Regions from separate parts of the Oleiphilus sp. HI0066 genome, predicted to be linked through region 1. Evidence: riboswitches for the same ligand, from Rfam matches in the RefSeq annotation. Region 1 holds a riboswitch; the other holds the start of a gene.

Evidence for each region. A riboswitch is a leader RNA that binds a small molecule or an ion and turns the genes downstream of it on or off. The one in region 1 is predicted to bind cobalamin.
Region 2: linked by a shared signal. The riboswitch ahead of A3738_RS32655 (cysteine-rich CWC family protein) and the one ahead of A3738_RS28180 (ribonucleoside-diphosphate reductase subunit alpha) in region 1 are both predicted to bind cobalamin.

Annotation. Positions count from the first base shown of each region.
Region 1 covers NZ_LWFH01001822.1:3,222-7,439, reverse strand. Annotated here, with positions in the region: gene A3738_RS28190 (VF530 family DNA-binding protein) at 1-92, opposite strand, end outside; gene A3738_RS28185 (Yip1 family protein) at 366-977, shown strand; cobalamin riboswitch at 1,141-1,362, shown strand; gene A3738_RS28180 (ribonucleoside-diphosphate reductase subunit alpha) at 1,527-4,218, shown strand, end outside.
Region 2 covers NZ_LWFH01001222.1:54,732-58,949, reverse strand. Annotated here, with positions in the region: gene A3738_RS17130 (LysR family transcriptional regulator) at 1-800, opposite strand, end outside; gene A3738_RS17125 (NAD(P)H-flavin reductase) at 931-1,704, shown strand; gene A3738_RS32655 (cysteine-rich CWC family protein) at 1,717-1,938, opposite strand; cobalamin riboswitch at 2,100-2,325, opposite strand; gene A3738_RS17120 (hypothetical protein) at 2,439-2,774, opposite strand; gene A3738_RS17115 (alpha/beta fold hydrolase) at 3,532-4,218, opposite strand, start outside.

The sequences.
Region 1 (4,218 bases):
AATCCATCCCAACCATAATGCTCATAAAGTTTTTCTACAATCGTAGCCAGCGTGATGCCATGAAGAGGATTGTTTGGTTGTTCCTGACTCATGTGAGTGTCGTTTTCCTTTTGTTGAATGCAAAACACTATAGTTAAAAACAGCCGGTTCGTTGAAATTGCCTAGATTTTAAGTGGCGTAGAGGTCTTGCGGCAAGTGATGCATGAAATCGCTTATGCAAGAGGGAATTAGCATAGTTAACTAAGTGCTTGTATTCCTTTAGCGTCTAAACAGCATTTCTTTAAGTAAAAGTGATCTAAACAAGTGAATCTGATTGCGACTATCTTTATGTACTGTAAGAACGGAGCCCAGCGGAGGAGCTAACTATGTTGCTTTCACATATGTTTGGATTGGCCACTCACCCTACTAGAGAGTGGCAAGAAATCAAAAAAGAGCATTCCATGCCGACAAGGATCTTTGTCGCGTACACCTGCATATTGGCCGCCATCGGGCCTCTGTGTGCTTATTATTCTACCACTGTAGTTGGTTGGACAATCGGTGATGGGGCCGTCACGAAGTTGACCGCAGACAGCGCATTCCTCTTGTGCGGGTTAACATATCTAACGATGCTGCTGGGAGTATTTTTTATTGGCTACATGATCGACTGGATGGCTCAGACCTACGGAGCTGAGCATGACGAGCAAGCTGCAAACGGAATTGCACTCATGGCATACGCATGCACGCCTCTGTTTTTAGGTGGTTTTTCGCTGTTATATCCTGTCTTTTGGGTCAACGCCTTAGTATTTGTATTTGCTGCCGCATGCGCAGGGGTTCTTCTACACAAGGGTCTTCCGATCGTGATGCGTATTTCAGAAGATAGAGCGTTTTTCTTCGAAGGGGCGATTCTCGCAGTCGCGCTCGTTTATCTTGTCTCAACGCGTGTCGCAACGGTAATTATTTGGTCGTTGGGTATAGGGCCAGAATTTATTGGCGGATAATAGGTAGAGACTAAATCGAGCCGCAAATGCTCTCATGAGATTTGCGGTTTTTTTATACCTAAGATTCGTAGCCGGCATTGTTTTAAACAATATATTGTTGTTTGTTATTAAAAATGCCTATATATTGTGTTTTGCATTGGTTCACATCTACTAAATAGACACGTAAGAATGTCTCTGAATTAGTTGTGCTAAGAGAGAATCTGGTGAAAATCCAGAACTGACGCGCAGCGGTAATTGGGAACGAAAGCGACATAATGCGAAGCAAGATAGCTACACGCATTAGGCACTGGAACGTAAAATTCTGGGAAGTCGTCGCTGTAGGATAATCGTTAGATTTAACACACGCCCATAAGTCCGAAGACCTGCCAAAGCAACCCATTTATCACAAGATAAATGGGCTTTCATACCTTCGCGACTATAGGGTGATCGAAAGACAGCATTATTGGCAATGGCAGCTTTATTGGTTGTCTCACTGTGTGTGCTGTTCATATAGATTTTTATGGCGAAGGGTTATTGGTCTAGTTGACCGAAACGCGATGAGAATTAATTATGACAACTCCAAATGCACTCTCTGATCCTAATATCAAACCAGTCTCAAACACTTCTAATTTCCAGCTTAAAGTGATCAAGCGCGATGGGACTCTCGATTCATATAATAGTGACAAAATAGCAGTCGCAATCACCAAAGCAATATTGGCCGCAGAGGATCATGATCATGCGGATGCAAGCCACGTTAAGCAGCTTGCCGATCAGATTGTAAGTGGTATTCATGGTCGCTTTGAAAAGCAATATCCATCTGGCGGCTCGATCAATATCGAGGATATACAAGATCAAGTTGAGCTAGGCTTGATGCGCCAAGGGATGCAGAAAGTTGCACGGGCTTATGTTTTGTACCGTGAGGAGCACGCTCAGCAGCGTAAAGATCAACAGCCTAGCGAAGAGGCACATCCTCACTTCAAAATGCAACGCAATGATGGCTCTGAGGCGCCATTAAACATTGGTCGTATTCGCGCTTTGATTTCTCAGGTGTGCAGAGGCCTTGAAGGCGTTGATGCAGATCATTTATTAGATTCGAGCTATCGCAACCTGTATCACGGCATTAAAGAGGAAGATATTGGTACAGCGCTTATTATGGCTGCGCGACCTTTGATCGAGTCAGAGCCGAATTATTCGTTTGTTAGTGCAAGGTTGTTGTTGGATTCGTTAATGAGCGAGGTGGGTAAGGCATTGAATGTTTACTTGCCTGCTGCGATAGAAGATGCGAGTAATGCGTATGCTGAAATATTCGAAGCGGGCATCCGTTTTGGCATTCAAGAAGAGCTTATCGATTCTAAGTTAGATTCCTTCAATATAGAGATGCTTGCCGATGCGCTCAAACCAGAGCGTGACAACCAGTTTACCTATTTAGGGTTACAGACTTTATACGATCGTTACTTTATTCATCATGAAGAAACGCGTATTGAATTGCCGCAAACCTTTTTTATGCGAGTCGCAATGGGGCTCGCGCTAAATGAGGATGACCCTACAGCCCGTGCAATTGAATTTTATGACCTCTTGTCATCGTTTGATTATATGAGCTCAACCCCCACCTTGTTCAATTCCGGAACGTTAAGACCTCAACTATCATCGTGCTATCTGACCACTGTTCCAGATGACTTGAGCGGTATATATGACGCTTTGCGTGACAATGCCTTGCTCTCAAAATGGGCAGGTGGATTGGGTAATGATTGGACTAATGTTCGCTCGCTAGGCGCGCACATCAAGGGAACTAATGGCCAGTCTCAGGGGGTCGTGCCGTTCCTTAAAGTTGTAAATGACACGGCTGTTGCAGTGAACCAAGGCGGTAAACGCAAAGGAGCCGTTTGTGCATACTTGGAAAGCTGGCATTTAGATATCGAAGACTTTCTCGATCTTAGAAAAAATACAGGGGATGAGAGACGTCGCACACACGATATGAACACCGCTAATTGGATTCCAGATCTTTTTATGAAGCGCGTGTTTGAGGAGCAAGATTGGACCTTGTTTTCTCCTAATGATGTTCCAGACCTGCACGACTTAACTGGTCAGGCATTTGAAAAGCGTTATGAAGAATATGAGCGTAAAGCTGAAATCGGGGAGATTAAACTCTCTAAGCGTATTCCCGCATTAGATCTATGGCGTAAAATGCTCTCGATGCTATTCGAAACTGGGCATCCATGGATTACTTTCAAAGATCCTTGCAACATTCGTTCGCCGCAGCAACACGTTGGCGTAGTGCATTCTTCCAATCTCTGCACTGAGATTACGCTCAATACCAGTGAAGATGAAATCGCCGTGTGCAATCTTGGTTCTATCAACCTTGTGAATCACATTCAGGACGGCGAGTTGGATAGAGAACGTCTCCAAAAGACGATCCGAACTGCTATCCGAATGCTTGATAATGTGGTCGACATTAATTACTACGCATGTCCACAGGCCGAAGCATCTAATTTACGACATCGTCCTATCGGCCTCGGTTTAATGGGTTTTCAGGATGCTTTATATAAACTGGGTATTCCTTACTCGAGTGCTGAAGCTGTTTATTTTGCTGATCAATCTATGGAGCTTATTTCGTACTATGCACTAGAAACTTCGAGTGCATTAGCAAAGGAACGTGGAGCCTATGAAAGTTTTGAAGGCTCACTATGGGATCAGGGCATTCTTCCTATCGACTCGCTTTATAAACTCAGCCAAGAGCGCGGCGAGCGTTATACCGTTTGTGATTACAGTCAAACCTTAGATTGGGATGGCCTGCGTCAGAAGATTAAAAAGGAGGGAATACGCAACTCAAATGTGATGGCTATCGCGCCAACCGCGACGATCTCCAACATTATTGGTGTGTCGCAATCGATTGAACCGACCTATCAAAATCTATTTGTTAAATCCAACCTGTCCGGTGAATTTACGGTTGTGAATCCATGGCTTGTTGAGGCGCTCAAACGTGAAAATCTTTGGGATGCAGCGATGGTCAATGATCTTAAATATTTCGATGGCAGTGTTAAGAAAATTGATCGTATTCCAGAGAACATCAAGGCACTGTATTCAACTGCTTTCGAGATAGAACCGCATTGGTTAGTGGAAGCGGCAGCACGTCGTCAGAAATGGATTGATCAAGCACAGAGCGTGAATCTTTATATGTCGGAACCCTCAGGTAAAAAGCTGGACAACCTCTACAAAACGGCGTGGAGCCGCGGTTTAAAAACGACCTATTACTTACGTTCGC
Region 2 (4,218 bases), on a different contig from region 1:
TTGGCAATGCCCTCTCTACCTAAACGCACCACACTTAAAGGAAGCTTTTTACAATACTCCTCTGCTAACCAACGTGGCAGAGCAGCCACACCGCGCCCACAAGCGACCATCTGTAACATGATCTCGGTCGTCTCACTGGTTTTGTGAAGTCTGGGCACGACACCCGCCGGATTAAGGAACTGGCTATAAATATCGAGTCGATCAGTGGCGACCGGATAGGTCAGTAAAACCTGGTCTCTTAAATCTTCTGCTTCTGCATATTGGCATCCAACTAAATCGTGCCCCCGAGGCACAACCAAGACCTGCTCATAATCAAATACAGGGGTGAAATTTAGGCCGCTTTTATAAAACGGATCTGGCGTCACCAATAGATCAATTTCGTAATCTAACAGTGCGCCGACACCACCAAACTGGAACTTCTGTTTTACATCTACATCCACATCTGGCCACGCATCCAAGAACGGAGAAACGATTTTTAACAACCATTGATAACAAGGATGGCATTCCATACCAATTCGCAATGTGCCTCGCTCACCTTGCGCCATTTGCTTGAGCTTTTCTTCAGCATGATCTAGCAAGGGAAGCACGCGATTCGCGATATTTAATAGATAACGACCTGACTGAGTGAGACGCAAACTGCGCCCTTCTCGAAACCAAATTTCGGCGCCGAGATTATCTTCCAGCTTTCGCATCGTGTGACTTAAAGCGGATTGCGTCACGCAAAGCGCTTTAGCAGCCGCCGTTAATGATCCGTTCTGTTCAACGGCGTGCAGAATTCTAAGGTGAGTACGTTCAATCATCGTTAAGTTCAGCAAACATCATGCATGAGAAATATTAATCGGTACGTGAAAATATACCATTTTTACTCATCATAAAAGTCCTCTAAACTTGCTAGAACTCGATTATTGAAATAGTAATGATGGCTTTGATATGAACAAAGTTGCGAATAAAGTTACGCACGAATGTCAGGTCTTGAGCGCAGAACCCTTGACCAAAGATACCCTAGAGATTGAATTACTTTCTCCCGTCGGCACCTCGCTGAATTATCATGCAGGGCAGTATCTGCAGCTGGAACTCGATCTAAATGATGATGGAGAACCACAAGCGTTTTTTTATACCATTGCGAATCGTTGCGACCCAAACCAAGCTCGTCGAATACAACTGTATATTCAGAATGGTAGTGAGTTAGCCGGTAGAATATTGAAACACCTTACAAAATGTCTTATCGATGGGGCATCAGTGTCCGTGACCTTACCGATGGGGCAGGCTTTTTTGCAAACCAACCTTAATCAAAGGCATCTATTGATCGCCTCGGGATCAGGTATCGCGAAGATTAAATGCTTAACCGAAGAGGCTCTTACAAGACAACCTAAAGCACTGATCAATATCTATTGGTCGAATAGACATATCGACGACTTCTATCTGCTAAACCAATTTCAAGGCTGGGCAAAACAACATAAGAACCTCACCTTTACGCCGATCTTAGAAACAGAAAATAGTGAATGGAATGGCCGCTCCGGTTATATCTATGAGGTGATTGAGCATGATTTTGAAGACCTCGACAATACCAAGGTTTATCTATGCGGATCGCCCCAAATGGTATACGGCACTATCGATAAACTTGAATCCAAAGGCCTTAACGAAGCAAATTGCTACTCCGATGTTTTTGAATACGCGCCTAGAGAACGACGAATAGCAATTTAGGAATTGGACAGTTCAGTTCAACGCCCTTGCCCTATAGGAAGGGTTCTCTGGTAACAATGTTTTAATCTCAAGCAAACACGCATGGCACAAGCAGCCTTGCCAATGTTCCAAAATAAACGCCATTTGTTCTCTAGATAAGTGGACATCGCTACAGTGGCAAATTGTGATTGATCCCATTTTACATTCAAAGGGTGATCCACAACGGGGGCATTTGATTTCTTCATGGTTCGGCATATTTCTTTACAACGCAAATTGAACTCGGTAAACGGTCCTTTGCGAAAAAAGAAGAAACTACAGGAGGCAAGATAAGCGGTAACACTAAGCTTGCTTAAGGCAACTAAAACCTGTCTTTCTATACCTCATGATCGCGAAGGCATGAAAGTTCACCCAATAGTTTGTGGATGAACTGCGTTGGCAGGTCTTCGGACTTAAGGGCAAATAAGCTGAGCTTAGTTTTCTACGGCGACGGCTTCCCGGAGCTCTTTCCAGTGCCTGATCTTAATCTATATGAGATACCAATCGTGTCGCTTTCGTTCCCTATTACCGCTGCGCGTCAGTTCTGGATTCTCACCAGATTTCCTCTTAGCACAACCTGTAGATACCCTAAGGCATCTATTTAGTAGGCGTGAACCAATGCGGTACTGAATATAAGTTTACTGGCCTAATTATGCAACTAGTGGAGCACTAGTCGCCATGACTCAGCAATTCAAATTAAAGAAGCGTTGTGACTCTATCTATACCAGTTCTATAGGACCATGATCATCACAATGCCCGTTGTGCACGTGGTGTAACCTGCCATCCACTAAATAATCTATGTGATCTCCATGAGGCACCGCTTCGTGGCCACAACCTGGACCATGAACATGATCTCCGCAGGAGTGTAAAGGCTTACACCCATCTGGATTAGCGTCACTAACCTCGATGGTATGTTCATCGTAGTGATCTTCATGAAGGTGGTGTAGATGCCCGTCATGAATATAGTCGATATGATCGCCATGACGAATCGCAGTATGTCCACAGTTTGGGCCATGAATGTGATCAGGGTGGGATGAAGTGTTTGAGCAAGACATAGTATTCCTCCACAATCCGAATATTAATCAGCGGTCTATGTCAGTTTAGTCGACTATGAATGCCTTAGTATCAAAAGTACTCAGGTGATAAGATCATTTTGTTATTACTAACATTGAGCTTCAGTCATTTAGTGCGCTTCTATCTTTAAGCACACATCGAAAAACAAGCGATTTTCAGGTCTGCAATGTCTGTTTAGGTAATTGAACTAGGTCAAAGTTAGACCAGAAAACTCGGCCAAATACTAAACCGATCTCTAATGACGGTTTAGGAGGTATTTCTACCAAATTGGAATGACCGCTTTCTCATGAAAGTGAATGCCCGCAAACCAAGATTTCTTTCCTGACTGAAGGTCCGCTTTCCTATTGAAGCGGGCATTGTGTTCAGAGAGCCGCCAAGGTCTGCTCTTGTCTATTTTCATGCATTCGCAAAGTAGATTCCGGATACCCCAGGGCTCCCTCTCTTGCGCGTTGCGCAATTCACCTTGTCGCGCTTCGCTGTCCGGAATGACGCAATGGAACGAAGGGATAATCGCGTTGAGCGCGTAAGCGATCCGGGTCGCCTTTGGGGTGTTGGGGTCTTTGGCGAAACAAAGACCCTGACTTGCCGTCGGCCAGCGCCGACAGGAACAGAAGAATGAGCCTGATGTTACCCTCTAAAAACAACAACCACTTATGCCTAACCGTAGACAACACTCACAAAACAAAAAAAGCCGCTACTAGTTTCCCAATAGCGGCTTCATTTCATCAATGCTTGAGTCTAGCTACCGATAAAGTCTCGCATTAGTTCAGCTGTTTTTTCTGGTGTTTCAACCATTGCTAAGTGACCAATACCAGGCAATACAACCTTCTTAGAGTTCTTCACCAGCGCCGCATATTCATCAATATTCTTGGCACTAATCACCTTATCTCCTTCTCCCCAAATGATTAGGGTTGGCGCGGTGATATTAACGAATTCTTTGTCTAAGCCTTTAGTGAGGTCTGAACGAATGTCTTTAAAAATCTTTTCGTTGATCGCTAGTCGAGACACCGCTATTTCAGCCTCCGCTTTTGCAATCGCATCGGGAATAAATGGCTTCACTTCCATGACAAACTCTAAGACCCGATAAAAGTCTTGTTCAGTTTTTGCGATCAAAGGATTGCTCCCTTGCTCGAGAATTTCGTCCATCTGCGAAGGCTGAGTATGCACACCTGCTGGACTGATTAAGGTAACCGATAACACTTGATCTGGATGACGGGCTGCGTAAAGTGATGAGATAGCGCCACCCATAGAATTGCCCACCAAATGGAACTTCTTGATATCTAGCTTCGCCATCAAAGCATTCACAAACGCAACTTGATCAGCAATATGGTAACTCGCGTTCAGATCTTGCTTGTTTTCACCATGCCCCATTAGATCTGGAACAATCACACGATACGTCGAACCGAACTGCTGCGCTAGACGCAA